DNA from 4 places in the Undibacterium sp. Ji50W genome. Region 1 is predicted to be linked to each of the others. Evidence: predicted binding sites of a transcription regulator. Region 1 holds the regulator's gene; each other region holds the start of a gene.

Evidence for each region. The regulator sigma-54, encoded in region 1, starts transcription at its own class of promoters, with help from an activator protein. The targets are predictions, from matches to a motif close to TGGCANGNAANCTGCTTT.
Region 2: the regulator sigma-54 is predicted to act here: its motif matches at 1,491-1,508, upstream of ACO0K9_RS16015 (pilin).
Region 3: the regulator sigma-54 is predicted to act here: its motif matches at 1,724-1,741, upstream of ACO0K9_RS09770 (ammonium transporter).
Region 4: the regulator sigma-54 is predicted to act here: its motif matches at 1,480-1,497, upstream of ACO0K9_RS12880 (CmpA/NrtA family ABC transporter substrate-binding protein).

The regions. Positions count from the first base shown of each region.
Region 1 covers NZ_JBMPOX010000024.1:54,680-57,870, forward strand. The annotation lists gene ACO0K9_RS24130 (hypothetical protein) at 1-56, shown strand, start outside; gene hpf (ribosome hibernation-promoting factor, HPF/YfiA family) at 498-845, opposite strand; gene ACO0K9_RS24140 (RNA polymerase factor sigma-54) at 955-2,442, opposite strand; gene lptB (LPS export ABC transporter ATP-binding protein) at 2,454-3,191, opposite strand, start outside.
Region 2 covers NZ_JBMPOX010000010.1:183,816-187,006, forward strand. The annotation lists gene ACO0K9_RS16010 (pilin) at 376-843, opposite strand; gene ACO0K9_RS16015 (pilin) at 997-1,434, opposite strand; gene ACO0K9_RS16020 (Wzy polymerase domain-containing protein) at 1,831-3,191, shown strand, end outside.
Region 3 covers NZ_JBMPOX010000004.1:283,433-286,623, reverse strand. The annotation lists gene ACO0K9_RS09780 (TonB-dependent receptor) at 1-495, shown strand, start outside; gene ACO0K9_RS09775 (DUF1868 domain-containing protein) at 501-1,292, shown strand; gene ACO0K9_RS09770 (ammonium transporter) at 1,822-3,191, shown strand, end outside.
Region 4 covers NZ_JBMPOX010000007.1:119,824-123,014, forward strand. The annotation lists gene ntrB (nitrate ABC transporter permease) at 1-19, opposite strand, end outside; gene ACO0K9_RS12880 (CmpA/NrtA family ABC transporter substrate-binding protein) at 29-1,198, opposite strand; gene ACO0K9_RS12885 (ANTAR domain-containing response regulator) at 1,702-2,337, opposite strand; gene tsaD (tRNA (adenosine(37)-N6)-threonylcarbamoyltransferase complex transferase subunit TsaD) at 2,529-3,191, shown strand, end outside.

The DNA.
Region 1 (3,191 bases):
AATTTAGCAATTCCGATGTGTCGACGCCGTTTGTGCGGTACAGAAAATGGAAATAGAAGAGCCGATGTTTGAGCGTAGCGAGTTTCGGATCTTCCCATTTTTTGTACCGCACAAACGGGAACCCCGCAGGGGCGACGACGCCTCGGTCGCCTTCTTTTGCTTCCTTTTCTTGGCGAAGCAAGAAAAGGGAGTAGCTGCCGGGCTACCCCCGGCTGGCAATCTTAAATACTGTGGGTAAGTACATAAAAGCTAAACACGTAAAACAATGCCGACCTGACATTAAATCAGACCGTGGTATGCCAAACGTTGCTAGATCGCCGGCCCGCTATATTCCTGCCTACGTAGGAAGGGAAGTAATACCTGTACAGCTTGTCAGAGGGCAATCCATTTAGTGATTTGAATATATGATTTATTTCAAACCATTCACCCAACAAAAAAGGACGCTTTTCGCGTCCTTGTTTTGGATACCCGCAACCCGAAGGCAGGGGTGGTGAGTCTTATGAAGCCGATGCCGGATCAGGTATGTGCTTGATGGCGTCGTGCTGATGGTTTTGTATCTTGTCTTTGTGCTTGATGACCTGGCGATCCAGTTTGTCTACCAGCGTATCGATCGCAGCATACAGATCATGCGCCAGACTTTCTACATGAATATCTTTGCCACTGATATGCAGATTAATGTCGGCTTTGTGTCGTTTTTCCTTTTCCCGGAGCTTGTCCACCGTCAGGATGACGGCGATATCAATGACCTGGTCGAAATGTCGCCTGATACGTTCTAGTTTGGTATGTACATATTCACGAATTGCAGGAGTTACTTCGACGTGATGTCCACTGATGGTGAGATTCATACTGTGCTCCTATAGTGATGTTGCTTGCTGTAACGATAAGCTCATTGCTGTCTTATTGCCTTGAGCTAAATCATATATAGCAATTCAAACTGTGATTACAAGGACTTGCTTACAAAGATTTACGCAAACTCACTGGGGGGATTTTTAGGGCTTCACGGTATTTGGCAACTGTCCGTCGGGCAATTACCATGCCCTGTTCACCCAGCATGTCTGCAATTTTGCTATCAGAGAGTGGGCTTTTCTGGTCTTCTGCTCCTATCAACTGCTTGATGAGTGCGCGTATCGCGGTGGAAGATGCTTCTCCCCCTGTTTCCGTCGCGACATGGCTGCCGAAAAAGTATTTCAACTCAAACATGCCGTGAGGGGTCAGCATGTATTTTTGAGTTGTTACACGTGAGATAGTGCTCTCGTGTAATCCTAGTGTATCAGCAATTTCGCGCAAAACAAGGGGGCGCATGGCGACAGCACCATGTGTGAAAAAATTGCGTTGTCTTTCAACTATTGCTTGTGCAACGCGCAAAATGGTGTCGAAACGTTGCCGCATGTTCTTGATGAGCCAGCGCGCCTCTTGTAGCTGTGAGCCGAGTCCGCCTTCCCCCCGATTTTGCTTCATGATGTTGGCATACATGCTACTGACCCGCAATTTGGGCATGACATCCTGATTCAGCGTGACTTGCCAGCCATTGCCTGATTTTTTGACGATGACGTCTGGTACCACATAATCCGATTCATCGACTGCAAAGTCGATACCCGGACGGGGTTTGCACAGTCTGATGACAGTTTGTGCGTCGCGCAAATCTTCGTCGTCGCAGTCGAGAATTTTCTTGAGTTTGGTGAAGTCTCTTTGTGCAAATAAAGTCAGTTGCGTTTCGACAATCTGCAAGGCCAGCCTGCGTGTCACGAAAGCAATGTTAGGCAGGCGTTTGATTTGCAGGGCCAGGCATTCAGAAGGTGTGCGAGCGCCCACACCGGCCGGGTCGAAGCTCTGCAGCATGTTCAGGGCAAATGCCAGCTCTTCTGGCTCCACGCACAACTCCAGTGGCAGGCTGGCATGGATTTCATCCAGGGTTTCTGTCAGGTAGCCATTGTTGTCAATGGCATCAATCATCAACTCGACCAGGGCGCGGTCACGCAGCTCGCGCAGGTTAAGGCGCATTTGTTCCTGCAGATGTTCACGCAGGGTGATGTGGGCAGCACCCAGTTGCGGGCGGCCATCTTCGTCATCGCTGCTTTTGCTGCCATGATGCACATCATCAAAACTCCAGTCCTCTTCACTGGCGCTGGTGGCTTCGTTGCTGACGGCGCTATCGGCATCACCCTGAACTTCCGTGGTGCTGTTGCTTTCTTCGCGGGATGCAGGGGCTTCCATCCCTGCATCGGCGGCGGTGCTACTGGTATTGATGGCGCCATCGGCCAACAGCCGCACGGCATGGTCCAGTGGATCATCCACACGCTCCAGCATGGGATTTTCGATGAGCAGGGTTTCCAGCTCCTGGTGCAATTCCAATGTGGACAATTGCAGCAAGCGTATAGATTGCTGCAATTGAGGCGTCAATGCCAGATGCTGGGATGTGCGTAGTTGCAGGCTTTGTTTCATGATGATTCCCGTCACATCCGGAAATGTTCTCCCAGATAGACGCGACGCACGGATTCATTTTGTATGATGTCGTCTGGCTTGCCGCTGGCCAGTACAGCGCCCTGATTGATGATGTAGGCATGATCGCAGATGCCCAGGGTTTCACGCACGTTGTGGTCGGTAATCAGCACGCCGATACCGCGCTCCTTGAGGAAGCGCACAATACGCTGGATTTCAATCACGGCTATCGGGTCAACACCGGCAAAGGGTTCATCCAGCAAGACGAAGCGCGGATTAGTGGCGAGGGCGCGGGCAATTTCTACCCGCCGGCGTTCACCGCCTGATAGTGACAGCGCCTGGTTTTCCCTGATCTTTTCAATCTGCAAATCGGCCAGCAAGGCGTTGAGTCTTTTGACAATGGATTTTTCTGAAAGAAATTTTCCATTGGCATCTTTTTGCAATTCCAGTACGGCGCGGATATTGTCTTCTACCGTCAGCTTGCGAAATACAGATGCTTCCTGCGGCAGGTAAGACAAACCCAGCACGGCTCTCTGGTGTATCGGCAGTTGTGAGATATTGACGGCATCGATCGTGATGTCGCCGGCGTCGGATGGTACCAGGCCAACGATCATGTAGAAAGAAGTGGTTTTGCCAGCGCCGTTCGGGCCCAGCAAGCCAACCACTTCGCCGCTTTTCACTTCCAGTGAGACGTCGCGCACCACTTGGCGCGCACCGTAGCGTTTTTGCAATCCCTTGACGAGCAAGGTACT
Region 2 (3,191 bases), on a different contig from region 1:
CGCAGCCTGATAGGGCAGTAATTGATAAGTGCTCTTGCGCTCTTTAGGATATGTATCGTGATTATAGTCAATATTATACTGAAAGCATCGCATTTATAGCCAAATTATCCGCTGTTTTATCCAGATATGTTTTCCCAGTTTTGGAGGCAGAGGGAGTTTTTACGGTTGCTACTTAAATGACCAAAAGAGAGTTTGTTTAATAGGACTTACGCAAAAAAATATGCCGGCAGCGCTATTGATATTGGCCGTACCACTTTCGTCGCCACCTTGCCGGGAAAATTTTGCGTAAGTCCTATTTAATCGGGTATTACTATAATACTTGGGAAGTAAATGTTTTCTGCAGCAGTTCAATCCATACTGAGTAACTTAAAGCAATTACGCTTTAGGGATATATTTGGCCGGTATGCTGCCACTGACTGTCCAGCGCATGGAGCCAACACCACAGACACCATCGTAAGTAACTGTTTTGCTAATCGCAGTACCCAATTCTGGCAATGATTGCATTGTGGCAGTAATCTGGATTGATGATGCGGTATTGGCAGTTACACCAACGGAAAGAACGTATTTACCAGCGATAGACAAAGCAGCTGGGATACCCAGAGTAGAATTTGCAGTGGCAGATGCCAGAGTACCGCTAGAGCACATAACACCAGCAACTTGCAATGCTGGACTAATCAGGTTGCCTACTTCAGCAACTTTTGATTTGATTGTATAGTCTTGATAGGCAGGTATTGCGACAGCGGCCAGAATACCAATAATCGCAACAACAATCATTAATTCTATTAACGTAAAGCCACGTTGCATATGCTGCTTTGCAGTTAAGTGTGATGTTTGCGTTTTCATGTTATTACTCCCTCAACTTGTTATCGATATTTCAAGAACATCAGACAATATTGATGTACCTTTGGCGCAATTTTTTTGCCTGCTGCTTAAAAAAATAGGGAGATGCTTAGATCTCCCTATTCTTTGCTAGCTGATACTTTAGCTATTTAGCTATTAAGCTTTAGGCAGATATTTAGCTGGAACGGTGCCGCTTACTGTCCAACGCAGGGAGCCAACGCCACAGGCGCCATCGTAAGTAACTGTTTTGCTAATTGCAGTACCCAATTCTGGCAATGCTTGCATTGTGGCAGTAATCTGGATTGATGATGCGGTATTGGCAGTTACACCAACGGAAAGAACGTATTTACCAGCGATAGACAAAGCAGCTGGGATACCCATTGTTGAGTTTGCTGTAGCAGATGCCAGAGTACCACCAGAGCACATAACGCCAGCTTGTGCCAATGCTGGAGCGATCAGGCTACCAACTTCAGATACTTTGGACTTAACTGTGTAATCCTGGTAAGCAGGAATAGCAACAGCAGCCAGAATACCGATAATCGCAACAACGATCATCAATTCGATGAGGGTAAAACCCTTTTGCATAGTTTTCATGATAAATCCTTAAAATTGAAGTGAAACAAGACTATATTAAGTGCTGCACTCACCTATAAGCATGATATGTGCCAGCTTTTTTAAACGAGAAACTTCTGATCAAAATAGGAATAGTTCAGAAGCTGATCTACAACAAGCAAGTTGCTTGCCAGCCATATTCTCACATGGGTACAACACAAGTAGCCGATTTTTTTACATCTGCTTACTTGCCCGGCCATTGCGCGGCCGTTTTTTGTCAATGCAGGAAATGGCAGTGACAGAATTTGTTAATTGACGATTTTTGTTGGCTGTTTCGGGCCGTATTGTGTTCATCGCCGTGCGATAATTTACTTGTCGTCAATATGAAAAGCAGACTGCTACATGGTTCCCAGCGTATTTATGAAGGAAAAATCAACAATGGCGATTGCTGTTTTTGCTTTTTTGTTAATTTGTTCTTACGCCCATCCTTTTCATATCCACCCCTATCGTACTTATTATCATGACGTCCTCAGCGTCCTGGGTTTGGTACTGGCCTTTGCATTTCTCGCGGCTGAGACAGCGCCACGGCTACGAGTGCCAGCCATCATCTACCTGTTCGTAGGCTTGCTGTTATGGATAGGCATGCAGTTTATTGCTGGCCATCTTGAAAACGCGGCTGACCTCATCCTGCCCATTCTCTATATAGTTGCATTGATAGCTGCCATCATGATAGGGGCAACCTGGGCGGCGAAAGAGGGTGGCGTGACATTGCTGTGTCAGGCCCTGGCGGCTGCCCATCTGCTTGCTGGTCTGTTGTCGGTGGTTTTGCAGTGCATACAGTTGTCTGGCTTATATGCCTGGCCGTTCGTCATGTATATCGCCACCAATACGCAGCCCTTCATGCGTCCGTTTGCCAATGTGGCACAGCCGAATCAACTGGCTTTGTTGCTGTGCTTTGCCCTCGCTTCGAGCTTCTATCTATATAGAGCACGCAAGATGCCAGCATGGTTGGTCACAGTGGCAGTGGTTTTCCTGCTGTGGGGCTTGACGTTGACTCACTCGCGCATAGGCTGGGTGATTGTTCCGGCATTTGTCTTGATGTGTGGCCTGGGACGCTCTACAGTCAGTGGTAACGTAATTGAACCGCGGGTCAGCCTGGTATTTTGTATTGCCATGGCCTTGTTGTATGCCGGTATGGTAGCGGCCTTGCCTTCATTGGGCGAAGTATTCGGGTTTAGTGGCGGCACAATTGCTGAACACGTGGGCGGACGTTCCGAGCGCATGGTCTTATGGTCGCAGGCCTGGCGCATGGCGGCAGAACACCCGTGGTTTGGTGTGGGCTGGTTTGGTTTTGGTGCTGAACAGGTCAGGATAGCGGCAGATCTGGGCTCGGGTACCTATGCTGAACATGCGCACAATCTGATCTTGAATTTTGCAGCAGAGCTGGGTTGGCCGTATACCGTGATGTTGATGTTGACACTGGCGTGGTGGTTTGTTCAAACCTGCGTCCAGCCTTCGGCACATCTGGCGATTCAGTTTACCCGTTTGTGTTTTGTCGCTGTGATGGTGCACAGCATGGTTGAATTCCCTTTATGGTATGCCTATGTGTTGATACCAATAGGCGTTCTTATGGGTATGGTGCACCAGATGCGCTGGCCGGCAGACGGCGTGCGGGTGGCGCCAGCCGCCTTGTCTGTATTGGTGGCAGTATCGCTGTTGCTGATGGCCCTGATCAGCCTGGATTATCAACGGGTGGTTGCCGGTTTCCAGGCTTTACGGTCCGAGCAGTCTGGCTACAA
Region 3 (3,191 bases), on a different contig from region 1:
ACCACCAAGGGCCTGGAGCTGGAAGGGACATGGCGTCCCTCCAGCGCGTTCGAACTAAACGGTTCAGTCACCTTGCAACAACCAGATGTGGATGGCGGTGTGACCTTCACCACTCTGTCCGCCAACAGCCTGGCCGGCAAGCAGATCCCGCGCGTGCCGCGCACCATGGCCACGCTCAGTCCAGCCTGGCTGTTCAAGTTTGACGACCGGAGCGGACGCCTGTACGCCACCTTCAGCGCGGTGGGCAAGAGCTACCAGGACTTTGTGAATACCAGTATTTTGCCTGCCTATCGGACGGTGGACCTGGGATTCCAATACCGCCTGACGCCGGGAGTCAGCCTGCAATTAACGGTTTCTAACCTGACCAATTCCGCTGGTCTAACGGAAGGCAACGCCCGTGCGCCATCCGGCAATGCCTTCAGCGTGGCGGAGGCGAGCACAGGCCGCCCGATCTTCGGCCGCAGTGTCGCCGCATCGATCATGGCCCAGTGGTGAATGAGATGAACGCTCAAGCAAACTGCCAGCTAAGCTGGTCCCGGCGGCGCGCCCTGGCGCTGTTGCTGCAGGGTGGGATGGCGCTCGGTGCCGGCGCGGTGAACGCCGCGCCCCGTGCGGCCACAGTGGCAGCGAAATTCAACCCTGATGGCAGCGAGGCGCACTGGCCCGGTAACTCCATCATCTGTCATGTGGACAAGCGCAGCGAAACCTTCATGGCCTTGCTGGACATCCATCAAAACCTGATGCGCAGCGGCATGCTGCACCGGATTGCCGTACTGCCACCAGCCAGCTACCACATGACGGTCTTCAACGGTATCTCGTATCCGGCGCGGCATCTGGACTTTCCCACGGATATCCCGCCCGATGCCGATGAAGCCTTCTGCAACGCCTGGTGGCTGGCCAAGCTGAAGGTCTTCGATCTCGGGTGCGAGCTGCCGTTCCGCCTGCGTGCGTTGCCAGTGGAACAGCAGACCAACTTGTACAACATCCAGTTCGAGCCGGTGGACGCGGCGGAAAATCGCAAAATCCGCAAGTTGCGCGACCGGCTGGCGCAGGCGCTGAACTACCGTCTGGCCGACCACGACAGCTTCCGTTTCCACATCACGCTGAACTACTTCTATTCGACGATGACCAGCGAGGAGGAGCGCCGCTTCTTCAAGCTGCACCAAGCGTTGGCCGGGGAGTTGATCCGGCGCGCGCCGGTGGTCGAGCTGCAGAATCCAGAGTACGTGTATTTCGACGGGATGTACGAGTTCCGGCCACAGTTGCTGTTACAGAATCAGCGTCCGGCATAGCAGCAAAATAGCAAAGTGTACACGGTCGAATTCATGGCCAAGCTTGGGCTGGTGGCAGTACGTGGGGTGAAGACCAGGGCGATGCAGCACAGGATGGCGAAGTTCTGCGCTGCCTCACCCACACGGATGCGGTGATCTCACTACTCTTGTCAGCGACGCTGACTTGGCCCAACGTCAAACTGCTGATTTGAATACAAAACGCCGCTTTGCCCTGTCAGCAAAACGGCGTTTTTCATAGAGTCACGCGCAATACACGACCTGCGTGCCGGCCATCCCTTGAGAAAACGGCTTAGCACCTTGGCCGTGCAAAGTCATGCCTCACGGTAATATTTGCTTACATTTTGGTGCGTGCATGCGCCATCCCCACCTTCACTGGTGGCACAACTCCCTCAAATAGCCAGCAACGACATCAAATCCACTGGTATCAGCCTTGGCATGAAAAATGCTGCGTCGCACACGATAATCGCAAACACTATTTGCAAACAATCTTGTGTGTCATTGACGATGTTTTTTGAAAAGGCCAGCTTTGATGAAAATACGCGTACTTTCCAACTTATTGCTTCCTCTTTCTTTCAGCCTGTGCCTGTTCAGTGGCACCTGCAACGCACAGGCTGAGCCGCCTGCCGCAGCTTCAGTCACGGCAGCGACCACAGCGGCCCCTGCTTCTTTGCCCGCTACAACCCTTGCTACACCCCTTACTCCTGCAGAAGCCCCGCCTGCAATGACCAAGCCTGGCATGATCGCTGCTGACAAGATCAGTGCTGGCGACACGGCCTGGATGCTGACCTCGACTGCACTGGTATTGCTGATGACCATCCCTGGCCTGGCCTTGTTTTATACCGGCATGGTGCGCAAGAAAAATGCCCTGGGCACGATGGCGCACAGTCTGGCGACCACCTGCATCGTCACGATCTTGTGGGTGGTGCTGGGTTATAGCCTGGTGTTCACTGCAGGTTCGCCTTATCTGGGCAGCATGGACAGGTTCATGCTGCATGGCGTGAGCTTTTTGAAAGAAGCCGGTCAACTTAGTGTGCATCAACTGGCACCGACGATACCGGAAAGCGTGTTCCTGATGTTCCAGATGACGTTTGCGATTATCACCCCGGCCCTGATCACCGGTGCCTTTGCCGAACGCATGAAATTTTCTGCCTTGCTGCTGTTCATCACACTGTGGTCATTACTGGTGTATGTGCCGGTTGCCCACTGGGTATGGGAACCGGCGGGCTGGCTGGCGGCACGTGGCGTGCTGGACTTTGCGGGCGGCACGGTAGTGCATATCAATGCCGGCGTGTCTGGTCTGGTGGCGGCACTGATCGTCGGACCACGCCTGGGGTTCGGCAAGGAACCGATGCCACCCCATAATCTGTTACTGACAGGCATTGGCGCATCCCTGTTGTGGGTGGGCTGGTTCGGCTTCAATGCCGGGTCTGCTGGTGCAGCAGACGGCAGGGCCGGTCTGGCGATGCTGGTCACACAGGTGGCAACGGCAACATCGGCACTGGCCTGGATGTTCGTGGAATGGCTGCGCCGTGGCAAACCCTCGGTACTGGGCATCGTTTCTGGTGCCGTCGCCGGCCTGGTGGCGATTACCCCTGCTTCCGGCTTTGTGGATCTGACCGGCGCGCTGGTCATTGGTGCCGTTGCCGGCGTGGCCTGCTACTGGGGCGCGACTTCACTCAAATCCATGGGGGCTTACGATGATTCACTGGATGTATTTGGTGTGCACGCCATCGGCGGCATCGTCGGCGCCCTGCTGACTGGCGTGTTTGCGCTGAAGAGCATAGGCGGGGCCGATGGCAGCCTGGCGACGCAGGCATTTGGTGTCATCGTCACCGTCATTTATTCGGGTGCTGTGACTGCCATCATTTTATGGCTGGTCAAAGTTACCGTTGGCTTGCG
Region 4 (3,191 bases), on a different contig from region 1:
CATGTACCAGGGTATTCATTGCGACTCCTTAAGCCTTGATTTTGAAGGAAGCTGCATAGGCAGCCGGGTTTTTCCCATCCCAGACCGTACCATCCATGAACTTGCTGCTGCGCATGACGTCCTTGGGAACGGATACCTTGGCCATGGCCGCTGCATCCTTGTATACGTCAATACGGTTAACTGCCTTGGCCACCGCCAGGTAATCAGGATCCGTCTTCAGCAAACCCCAGCGCTTATGCTGCGTCAGGAACCACATGCCGTCTGACAGGTAAGGGAAATTCACCGCACCGTCATTAAAGAATTTCATGTAGTTAGGGTCATCCCAGGTCTTGCCCAGGCCATTTTGATAGCGGCCCAAAATACGCTGATTGATGACATCAACCGATGTGTTCACATAGGATTTGTCAGCGATGGTTTCTGCCATTTTGTTTTTGTTGGACAGCGAAGCATCGATCCAGCGTCCAGCTTCCAGAATTGCGGCAACCATGGCGCGTGCCGTATTCGGATATTTCTGTACGAATTCGGCTGTGGTACCCAATACTTTTTCCGGATGGTCTTTCCAGATATCCTGTGTCGTTGCTGCGGTGATGCCGATGCCATCGGCAATCGCCCTGTGGTTCCAGGGTTCACCGACACAGTAACCATCCATATTGCCGACACGCATATTGGCAACCATCTGTGGTGGTGGCACGGTAATGACCTTGGCATCTTTCATGGGGTTGATGCCATGTGCCGCCAGCCAGTAATACAGCCACATGGCGTGGGTACCGGTAGGGAAAGTCTGGGCAAAGGTATATTCGCGCTTGTCGGTCTGCATGAGCTTGGCCAGGCCCGCACCATCTACCGCGCCTTTTTCTGCCAGCTTTTTGGACAGCGTAATCGCCTGGCCATTATTGTTCAGCGTCATTAGTACCGACATGTCTTTCTTGTTGCCGCCGACACCCAGTTGCACGCCATACAGCAGCCCATATAAGACATGGGCTGCATCCAGTTCACCATTTACCAACTTGTCGCGTACGCTGGCCCAGGATGATTCTTTGGTAGGGATAATCTTGATGCCGTATTTCTTGTCGAAACCCAGAACAGAGGCCATCACCACTGAAGCGCAATCGGTCAGAGGAATAAAACCGATATGCACTTCTTCTTTTTCTGGCTTGTCTGAACCGGCTGCCCATACACCACCTGTACTCAGACCCATGATGCCAGCTCCCGTTGCCAATGCAGCGCTTTGCAATAAACTGCGACGTTTGAAATTCGGTTCATGATCTTCCTGCTTGTTGACATCAATGATGAGAGATTTCTTATTCGATTCCTGATTCGACATGTCTGTACTCCAGCCTGAGAAAGTTTTTCTGCAACGAAAAAAGGTGTCATTCCACGTGGTAAAAACCAGTAGAAAGACACCTTTGTCTAATGAGGTGACCACCGTTAGTCAGTCTCATTTATTCTTTAGCGCCAGCGTTGGCACTTTCTCTTTCATTAGCAATTGCCGTGCCAGAACTGATTTCATGGCTACGACTCGTTAGCCTGCCCCCAGTGACACAAAATCAAGGGCTGCCAGAACTCATTTCGCACCGGAATGACGCAGCGCACCAATTACACGCACAAACTTGGACTGCCATCTGCTGTGCGCTAACTATTCACCATGAGTGACCATGCGTGGCCGTGACTGAGCATGAGTTAACATGATGAAAATGCCTGCTAACCACCCAGCAAATCGGCGACATCCAGCATGCGCTGCGCCAGATCCACCAGTTTCAGGTTCTTTTCCATCGCTTGCTTGCGCATTCTTTGATAGGCTTCGTTTTCCGACAACTGATGCCTTTGCATCAACAAGCCCTTGGCCCGCTCTATGGTTTTGCGTTCAAGCAGCTTGGCCTTGGTATCCGATAATTCACTGCGCAGCTTCTGGTCAGCGTTGAAGCGTGCCATGGCGACATCCAGCACAGGCTTGATACGGTCCGACTGCAGCCCAGCGACGACATAGGCCGACACACCGGCTTCCATGGCTGCGGCCATATTCGACTGGTTGCCGTCTTCTGTAAATAAGACAATCGGGCGGGGGGCGTCGCGTGTCACCATGACCATATGCTCAAGCACATCACGCGAATCGGATTCGGCATCAATGATGATCATGTCCGGTTGCAATTGCGCTACGCGTTCACTCATATACATATCACCAGGAATCACGGCAATGATGTTATAGCCAGCCTGCAGCAGCCCTATGCGCAGGGCGCGCGAACGCGCCAGTTGTGCCTGTGCGTCTTCATGCAACTCATCCTCGGTCTGTATGACCGTATTCACCACAACGATACGCAAGCTGGGTGAAACAGGCATTGTCGCATTAACACTATTCTGTTTGGTGCGCATAGATGGGCCATGGCAGATATAATCTAGGTATGCGTTCTTTAGCAAGATTCGCACCAATCCGCCATATTATTTAAGTAAAAGCATCATTTCCCGTCATTCATCAGTGCCACCCATGGCGAGATGGACATGGCTGTGCTCTGCGCCATTTAGAAATTAACATGATAGTTCTTGGAGTTGAATCTTCCTGCGATGAAACCGGCCTGGCCCTGTACGACACCGAACAGGGTCTGCTTGCCCATGCCCTGCACTCACAAATCGCCATGCATCAGGAATACGGTGGCGTCGTGCCGGAACTGGCCTCGCGTGACCATATCAGGCGTGCCCTGCCCTTGCTGACAGAAATCCTGACCACATCCGGCTTGGAGAAACAGCAGATAGATGCGATTGCCTACACCCAGGGGCCAGGCTTGGCCGGTGCCCTGCTGGTGGGCGCATCCGTCGCCTGCGGATTGGGCCTGGCGCTGGATAAGCCGGTATTGGGCGTCCATCACCTGGAAGGTCATTTGCTATCGCCCTTACTGGCCAGCAAACCACCAGAATTCCCCTTCATCGCCTTGCTGGTATCAGGTGGACATACGCAATTGATGCGTGTCGATGGGGTGGGTCGCTATCAATTACTGGGCGAGACGCTGGACGATGCTGCCGGTGAAGCTTTTGACAAATCGGCCAAATTGCTGGGCCTGTCTTACCCTGGCGGCCCGGCTATTTCACGCATGGCAGAATTTGGTGATCCAACTGCCTATAAATTCCCGCGTCCCATGCTGCATTCCAAAGATTTGAATTTCAGTTTTTCTGGCTTGAAAACTGCAGTCCTGACCGTC